2 regions of the Azoarcus olearius genome follow, and region 2 is predicted to be linked to the other one. Evidence: predicted binding sites of a transcription regulator. Region 2 holds the regulator's gene; the other holds the start of a gene.
The links. The regulator FNR, encoded in region 2, switches genes on or off when oxygen is low (the NO sensors DNR and NnrR bind a similar motif). The targets are predictions, from matches to a motif close to TTGANCTAGNTCAA.

Region 1 (4,680 bases), 1.1 Mb from region 2:
CTCGCTGCTCGGCTTCGAGCGCGCGCTGCCGGTCAATACCGGGCTGGAGGCGGTGGAAACCGCGCTGAAGGCGGCGCGCAAATGGGCTTACATCGTCAAGGGCGTGCCGCCCGACCGGGCCGAGATCATCGCCTGCGAGGGCAATTTCCACGGCCGCTCGATCACCATCGTCGGGCTTTCTTCGAAGGAGCAGTACCGCGACGGCTTCGGCCCCTTCCCGCCCGGGCTGCGGCGGGTGCCGTTCGGCGACCCGACCGCACTCGAAGCGGCGATCACCCCCCACACCGCGGCCTTCCTGGTCGAACCCATCCAGGGCGAAGGCGGCATCATCGTGCCGCCGCCGGGGTATCTGGCCCACTGCGCCGAAATCTGCCGCCGCCACAACGTGCTGCTGATCGCCGACGAGGTGCAGACCGGCCTTGGCCGCACCGGCCGCCTGCTCGCCTGCGACCACGACGGCGTGCGGCCCGACGGGCTGATCCTGGGCAAGGCGCTGGGCGGTGGGCTATTGCCGGTGTCGGCCTTCCTGGCCGACCGCGAGGTGATGGACGTGTTCCGCCCCGGCGACCACGGCTCCACCTTCGGCGGCAACCCGCTGGGCGCCGCGGTGGCGCTGGAAGTGCTCGACCTGCTCGCCGAAACCCGGCCGTGGGAAGCCGCCGAGCGCCTCGGCCGGCGCCTGCGCGCGGAGCTGGAAGCCGCCGAGCTGCCCTGCGTGCGCGAAGTGCGCGGGCGCGGGCTGCTGATCGGGGTGGCGCTGGACCCGGTGAAGGCGCCCGCGCAGCTGGTTGCCGAGTTGCTGCTGGCGCGCGGCATCGCCACCCGCGACACCAATGGCAACGTGATCCGGCTGGCGCCGCCGCTGACCATCGACGAAGGCACGCTGGACCGCGCCGCCGCGATCATCATCGACACCCTCAACCCGCTAGGCCGCTGAGCGCTGCCACCCGCTGTCGCACAGCTGACAATTCCACCCTCATATGCGCTGCCGGACGCACCACCACGGTGCGCCGGCTGCGCCATATTGTTCCGCCCAATCAGGTGCTTAGAGGCGATTTTTCGGGCTGCCGGCACGATTCGTTGTTACACTGCCGCGCTCCGGAACCCGCCGGCCCCGCGCCGGAAAGCTCGCCATGCTGATCGGCTTCGTCACCGCCTACCTCGTCCTCTCCATCGCCATCGGCCTGTACGCCGCCACGCGGGTCAAGAACTCCACCGACTATGTCGCCGCCGGCCGCAACCTGCCGCTGTACATCGTCACCGCCACGGTGTTCGCCACCTGGTTCGGCTCCGAAACCGTGCTCGGCATCTCAGCCACCTTCATCGACGAAGGCTTGCGCGGGCTGTGGTCCGACCCCTTTGGCGCCTCGCTGTGCCTGATCCTGGCGGGCCTGTTCTTCGCCCGCCCGCTGTACCGCATGAACCTGCTGACGCTGGGCGACTACTACCGCACACGCTACGGCCGCACGGTGGAAGTGCTGTGCTCGCTGGCGATCGTGGTGTCCTACCTCGGCTGGGTGTCGGCGCAGATCAGTGCGCTCGGGCTGGTGTTCAACATCCTGTCCGAAGGATCGATCTCCGCCGAAACCGGCATGCTGGTCGGCGCGGGCATCGTGCTGGCCTACACCCTGTTCGGCGGCATGTGGTCGGTGGCACTGACCGACTTCATGCAGATGGCGATCATCATCGTCGGCCTCGCCTACATCGCTTGGCTGGTGGGCGACATGGCGGGTGGTGTGGGCGCGGTGGTCGCCCACACCGACGAGGCCGGCAAGCTCAACTTCCTGCCCGCCTTCGACGCCAAGGACATCATCGCCTTCACTGCCGGCATCCTGACCATGGGCTTCGGCTCCATCCCGCAGCAGGACGTGTTCCAGCGCTTCAACGCCGCGCGTAACGAGCGCATCGCGGTGCAGGGCACGCTGCTCGGCGGCAGCGGGTATTTCCTGTTCGCCTTCATCCCGCTGTTCATCGCCTACTCCGCCACGCTGATCGACCCCGCGCTGGTAGCCAACTACCAGGAAAGCGACAGCCAACAGATCCTGCCCCAGCTGATCCTGGAGCACACGCCCCTGTTCGCGCAGGTGCTGTTCTTCGGCGCGCTGCTGTCCGCGATCATGAGTACCGCGTCGGGCACGCTGCTGGCGCCCTCGGTGACCTTCTCCGAGAACATTCTGCGCAGCACCTTCCGCGGCATGAACGACCGCCAGTTCCTGGTGATGACTCGCGTCGTCGTCGTGCTGTTCGCGCTGCTGGTCACCTGGTACGCGATCCACACGGACGAGAGCATCCACGGGATGGTGGAGAACGCCTACAAGGTCACGCTGGCCACCGCCTTCGTGCCGCTCGCCTTCGGCCTGTACTGGAAGCGCGCGAGCACCCAGGGCGCGCTGGTATCGATCGTGGCGGGCCTGGCGGTGTGGGTGCTGCTGGAGATCGTCGCCCCCGAGGCCGACGTGCCGCCGCACTTTGCCGGCATGCTGGCCGGCGTGGTCGGCATGGTGGTGGGCTCGCTCGCGCCGCAGACCCTGGTGCGCCAAAGCCACGGCCACAGCGCGCACCTCAACATCGGGGCGCACCCGCAGTCGCGCAACTGAGCGCGCCCCTTGGGCACGGAAGGCCGGGCCAAGCCCGGCCTTTTTCGTTCACGGCTGCGGCGCCCTCCCCTTGCATGAGGGTGGAATCGGCGCCGGCGCCGCCACCCCACCTTTGACCCGTGTCAAAGCACGGCTCGCGCCCGCGCACTAAGGTGGCGCCGCTCCGCCCCCGGGCCTTCGCGACGACCCCATGACCTCCTCCCAGCGCATCGAACTCGTCTGCCCCGCCGGCTCGCTGCCGGCGCTCAAGACGGCCATCGACCACGGCGCCGACTGCGTCTATCTCGGCTTCAAGGACGCCACCAACGCACGCAACTTCACCGGGCTCAACTTCGATCCGGCGCAGATGCGCGAAGGCATCGCCTACGCCCATGCGCGCCGGCGCAAGGTGCTGCTGGCGCTCAACACCTACCCCCAGACCGCCAACTGGGCGGGCTGGACCGCCGCGGTAGACCGCGCCGCCGAATTCGGTATCGACGCGGTGATCCTCGCCGACCCCGGCCTGATGGCCTACGCGGCCAAGACCCATCCGCAACTGCGGCTGCACCTCTCGGTACAGGGTTCGGCCACCAGCTACGAGGCGATCAACTTCTATCACGAGCGCTTCGGCATCCAGCGCGCGGTGCTGCCGCGGGTGCTGTCGATGGCGCAGGTCGAGCAGGTGGTCGGCCGCACGCCGGTGGAAATCGAGGTCTTCGGCTTCGGCGGCCTGTGCGTGATGGTGGAAGGCCGCTGCGCGCTCTCCGCCTATGCCACCGGCGAATCGCCCAACTGCAACGGCGCCTGCTCGCCGGGCAAGCACGTGCGCTGGGAACAGACGCCGCAGGGCATGGAGACGCGGCTCAACGGCATCCTGATCGACCGCTTCGGCGAACACGAGCGCGCCGGCTACCCGACGCTGTGCAAGGGCCGCTTCGAGGTGAACGACGAGACCTACTACGCAATCGAGGAGCCGACCAGCCTCAACACCCTGGAGATGCTGCCGGAACTCGCCCGCGTCGGCGTCGCCGCGATCAAGATCGAGGGCCGCCAACGCAGCCCGGCCTACGTCGCCCAGGTCACCAAGGTGTGGCGCGCCGCGCTCGACCGCGTCGCCGTCGACCCCGCCGGCTTCCATGCGCTGCCCGCGTGGATGGCCGAACTCAACAAGGTCTCCGAAGGCCAGAGCCACACCCTCGGCGCCTACTACCGCCCCTGGAAATGAGGATGCAGACCGCCATGAAGCTGTCCCTCGGCCCCCTGCTCTACTACTGGCCGCGCCAGAGCGTGCTCGACTTCTACGCGGAGATCGCCGACAGCCCGGTCGACATCGTCCATCTCGGCGAAACCGTGTGCTCGCGCCGCCACGAACTGCGCCTGGACGACTGGATCGAGGTCGCGGCGATGCTGGCCGATGCCGGCAAGGAGGCGGTGCTGTCCTCGCAGTCGCTGATCGAATCGGAATCCGACCTCAAGACCCTGCGCCGCGTCGTCGGCCAGCAGCGCTTCCGCGTCGAAGCCAACGACATGGCGGCGGTGCGCCTGCTCGCCGAAGCCGGCCGCCGCGACTGGATCGCCGGGCCCACGCTGAATGTCTTCAACCCGCACACGCTCGGCCTGCTGGTCGAGGCCGGCGCCAGCCGCTGGGTGGTGGCCCCGGAAATGTCGGGCGCCGCGCTCGCCGAAGTGCGCTCAACGTTGCCCGCACCGATCGAAACCGAAGTCTTCGCCTACGGCCGCCTGCCGCTGGCGCATTCGGCGCGCTGCTTCACCGCCCGCCACTACAACCTGCAGAAGGACGGCTGCGAATTCCGCTGTCTCGGCATCGCCGACGGCCTGGTGCTGCGCACCCGCGAAGGCGAACCCTTCCTGACGCTGAACGGGGTGCAGACGCAGTCCGCCAAGGTGCACACCCTGCTCGGTGACCTGTCGGCGCTCGACGGGCGCGCCGAAGTCCTGCGTATCAGCCCGCAGGGCGCCCACACCCGCGACATCATCGAACGCTTCCGCGCCGCGCTCGACGGTCGCCAGACGCCGGCCGAGGCGCTCGCCGCCAGCAGCGCCCACATGCCCGCCGCGCCCTGCAATGGCTTCTGGCACGGCC
Region 2 (4,680 bases):
GCGGTCGAGGGGTCCTTCGATCCGCTCGGGATGGCGGCGCCTATCATTCACGCCCAGCTGGCTTGGGCTGCGCATCCGCAGGAGCTGGCAGATCGTCTTCTGCGTCTTTCCTCCGACCTGTGGCGTCTGCAATGGCATTCCTGGAACCGGGTTCTCGGCCTCGACAGCGAAGATCCGGTGCGGCCGAATCCGGACGATGCGCGTTTTGCCGATCCGGTCTGGACTGAGTCGCCGACCTGGGATCTCACCAAAGAGTGGTATCTGGCGCTGACTCACCACGTCCAGGACATGCTCTATGACACGCCGGGTCTGACGGGGAAGGAGCGGCGGCGGGCGGCGTTCTGGTGGCGGAAATGGCTGAATGCGGTCGCGCCGACCAATTTCTTCTGGACGAATCCGGTCGCAGTGCGAAAGGCGTGGGAAACGAAGGGTGAGAGCCTGGTCCGCGGGTTCGGCAATTTCCTCGACGACGTTCGCGCGGGTGAAGTGCGGATGACTCGTCCCGATGACTTCGAGGTGGGCAAGAACCTGGCGACGACGCCCGGCGCGGTCGTGTTCAGGAACGACCTCTTGGAGGTGATTCATTACCAACCCACTCGTCCGCAAGTGCACCGCGATCCGGTCGTCATCGTCACTCCGTGGATCAACAAGTTCTACATCCTCGATCTCGTTCCGAAGAAGAGCCTGATTCGTTACCTGCTCGAACAGGGACTGGACGTATTCATTACAAGCTGGAAGAACCCTGACGCCTCGATGCGGGATGTGACGTTCGACGACTACGTCACACGCGGGGTGCACGCCGCGGTAGAGACGGCGCGAGGGCTCGCAGGCGCCGAGAAGGTGCATGCGGTGGGGTACTGCATCGGTGGCACTGCCCTCAGCATGTACATGGCGTGGGCCAATCGCCACTTTCCGGCCGAAGCGGTTCCGGTGGCAGACTGGACCGTCTTTACCACGCTCGTCGATTTTCAGAAGCCGGGCGACATCGAGGTGTTCATCGACGAGTCGAGCATCCGCTACCTGACCGGAAACATGGCCCGAACCGGTTATCTGGAAGGCAAGGAGATGGCATCCGCTTTCCGCCTGCTGCGTTCGAACAGTCTCATATGGCACTACGTAGTCCACGGCTGGCTGTATGGCGAAACACCGGCCTCGTTCGACGTGCTGTACTGGAACATGGACGCGACGCGGATGCCCTATGCGATGCACTCCTGGTATCTCAGGGAGCTGTATCTGCACAACAGGTTGATTCAGAAGGACGCGCTGGTGGTGGCAGGCGAACCGCTCGACCTCGCTGCGATCTCGCAACCGCTGTACGCCGTCGCGGCGGAGGATGATCACATCGCTCCGTGGGGGCAGACCTTCCGCATCAATAATTTTGTAACCGGCCCAAAGCGCTACGTGCTATCGAGTTCGGGGCACATCCTCGGCATCGTCAACCCGGTCGTTCAGCCGCCCAAGCGAAACTATCGCGCAGCCGAAGCGCATCGCTCGGAATCGGCTGAGGCATGGTTGGACCGGGCCGAACGCCACGAGGGGAGTTGGTGGGAGGACTGGATGCAGTGGTTGAAGCCGCGGGCGGGCGAACTGGTCGACGCGCGACCGGTCGCCAATGCTGCCTTTCCGGCTTTGGCGCCGGCGCCAGGAACCTACGTGCTGGAAAAATAGCGGTGAAGTGGGGCGGGAGGAACTAGCGACACGCAGGTTGGTGTTGTATCAGCTTCTTCAGGCCCCCGCTGTCGAGAATCCGGATGTGCTTCTGCTGCACCGTGACTAGGCCTTCCTCCTGGAAGCGGGAGAACGCGCGGGAGACGGTTTCGAGCTTCAGCCCCAGGTAGGAGCCGATCTCCTCCCGCGTCATGCGCAGGTGAAACTCCGCCGCAGAAAAACCGCGTGCGGTGAAGCGCTGGGACATGTTCAGCAAGAATGCAGCCAGCCTTTCCTCGGCGCGCATGGAGCCGAGAAGCATCATCACGCCGTGGTCGCGAACGATCTCACGACTCATCACCTTGTGAAACTGATGCTGCAGGCCTTCGACCTCGCGCGACAGTTCTTCCAGCTTGCCGTAGGCAATGACGCAGACTTCGCTGTCCTCCAGCGCAATCGCGTTGCAGGAATGAACCTCGCTGCTGATGCCGTCCAGGCCGAGGATCTCGCCGGTCATCTGGAAGCCGGTGACCTGGTCCCGCCCATCCTCGAGGAGGACGTCGGTCTTGAATGAGCCCGTGCGGATCGCGTAGATTGCTTCGAAAGGGTCGCCGGCCCGGTACAGGTGCTGCTGACGCTTGATCTTGCGGCGCGCACCTACCAGCTCGTCGAGACGGTCGATTTCATTTTCGCTCATCCCGAAGGGAAGGCAGAGTTCGACGAGATTGCACTGCGAACACGCCGTCTTCAGTCCGGCAACCGTAATCGGCACCGCCTTCATTTGCACGATAAACTTGCTCCGAATCCGCAGGAGATTGGCCGCGTTGATCCATGTCAACCACATCGAGCCGGCTTTCTGCGATCGTTTGGTACGCCCAGCAACAGCACACCCATGAACGCCCAGCCAGATCTCATCTTCGATCCGCAACTCATCCGTCGCTTCGATGTGAACGGTCCCCGTTACACATCGTACCCCACGGCAGACCGATTCGTTGAGGCATTCGACGCCAACGCATTGCAGGATTGGCTTGCCAAGCGCGCCGTCGGCGGGGTGAGTCGGCCGCTGTCATTATACTTCCACATCCCGTTCTGCAATACGATCTGCTACTACTGCGCCTGCAACAAGATCATCACCAAGGATCATGGGCGCTCTGCCAAGTATCTGAAATACCTTGAGAAAGAGATCGAGATGCAGGTTGCTGCGCTCGGAGGAAGCCGGCAGGTCACGCAGCTTCACCTTGGCGGCGGAACGCCCACCTTCCTGTCGCACGAGGAAATGCATCAGCTGATGGACGCGGTGCGGCGCTTCTTCAACCTGGCCCCGAACGGCGAGTATTCGATCGAGGTCGATCCGCGCAAGGTCGATTTCGATACGGTGGAAATGCTCGCCAATCTCGGTTTCAACCGGATGAGCGTCGGAGTGCAGGATTTCTCCGATGATGTGCAGCGCGCGGTGAACCGCGTGCAGAGCGTCGAAGAGACCCGGTTGGTGATCGACGCGGCGCGCGCCACCGGCTTCAAGTCGGTCAGCCTCGATCTGATCTACGGCCTGCCCAAGCAAAACGTCATCAGCTTCAATCGCACGCTGGAGCAGGTCCTCGACATTTCGCCGGACCGCATCTCCCTCTACAGCTACGCGCACTTGCCCGGATTGTTCAAACCGCAGCGCCGCATCCTGCAAAGCGACATGCCGACGCCGGAAGCCAAGCTGCAGATTCTGCAACTGGCGATTCGCCGCCTCACCGAAGCCGGTTACGTGTACATCGGCATGGATCATTTCGCCAAGCCGGACGACGAACTGACGGTGGCCCAGCGGCAAGGGCGTCTGCACCGCAACTTCCAGGGCTACTCCACGCAGGCCGAATGCGATCTGCTGGCGTTCGGTGTCTCGGCGATCGGCAAGGTTGGCGCGGCTTACGCGCAGAACGTGAAGACGCTCGACGAATACTACGACGCGCTCGATCGCGACCAGTTGCCGGTGCTGCGCGGCGTGGAGCTGACCGCCGACGATCTGTTGCGGCGTTCGGTAATCCAGGCCCTGATGTGCCACTTCGAGTTGTCGATGCAGTCGATCGAGATCGCCCACCTCATCGACTTCCGCGACTACTTTGCGGCTGAACTCGCCGACCTTGCGGAAATGCAGGCTGCGGGCCTTCTGGAGATCGACGGTGACTGGATTACCGTGCTCCCCGCCGGCCGGATGCTGGTCCGCGGTATCGCAATGGTGTTCGACCGCTATCTACGCGCCGACCGTGAGCGGGCACGCTACTCGAAGGTGATCTGAGCTTCTGGTGGGTGAAGCGGGGGCGTAAGATGCAGGGTTTCCATCTTCGGCAGTGCCGTCCCGGCAACGCGGCGGTCCGTGTCCAGCATGCCTGAGTCCGGCTATCTCGCCGTCTTCCTGATCGGCCTTCTCGGCGGTACCCACTGCGTCAGCATGTGTGGCGGAATCGTCGGCGCGCTCAGCGTCCAGAAGATGCAGGGTCCGCACGACGCCGCCCGGCAGTGGCCCCTGCATCTCGCCTACAACCTCGGCCGTATCGGCACCTATACCGGGATGGGGGCGCTGCTCGGCGCACTCGGTTCGGTCGGAATGATCTACAGCGGCGTGCTGCCGGCACAGATGGCGCTTTATGTGCTTGCGAACCTGATGCTCGTTGCACTGGGGCTCTATCTCACCGGATTCACTTCCGTACTCGCGCCGGTGGAGCGTGCGGGGCACGCCGTGTGGCGCAGGGTGCAGCCGCTTACCCGGCGCTTCCTCCCCGCACGCTCGGTGAGTCAGGCGCTTCCGCTGGGGGCCTTGTGGGGCTTTCTGCCTTGCGGTCTGGTGTACAGCGTCTTGACCACCGCTTTGGTGACGGGCTCCGCGGCGCGTGGCGCCGGCATCATGCTCGCGTTTGGCCTGGGAACGTTGCCCAACCTGTTGCTTGCAGGAATGCTGTTCAAGCGTTTTCGTGACATTACCCGCAACGGAAAGGTGCGCTTCGTGGCGGGTCTGGCCGTGTTGGGCTTCGGTGTGTTCGGCCTGTT

Region 1: a site for FNR is predicted at 2,710-2,723, ahead of ubiU (ubiquinone anaerobic biosynthesis protein UbiU). Genes of this name have one in related genera too.

What each region holds. Positions count from the first base shown of each region.
Region 1 covers NZ_CP016210.1:408,651-413,330, reverse strand. Annotated here, with positions in the region: gene rocD (ornithine--oxo-acid transaminase) at 1-937, shown strand, start outside; gene dqs_RS01910 (high affinity choline transporter 1) at 1,134-2,597, shown strand; gene ubiU (ubiquinone anaerobic biosynthesis protein UbiU) at 2,788-3,801, shown strand; gene dqs_RS01900 (U32 family peptidase) at 3,816-4,680, shown strand, end outside.
Region 2 covers NZ_CP016210.1:1,552,753-1,557,432, forward strand. Annotated here, with positions in the region: gene dqs_RS07220 (PHA/PHB synthase family protein) at 31-1,668, shown strand; gene fnr (fumarate/nitrate reduction transcriptional regulator Fnr) at 1,691-2,428, opposite strand; gene hemN (oxygen-independent coproporphyrinogen III oxidase) at 2,540-3,931, shown strand; gene dqs_RS07235 (sulfite exporter TauE/SafE family protein) at 4,019-4,680, shown strand, end outside.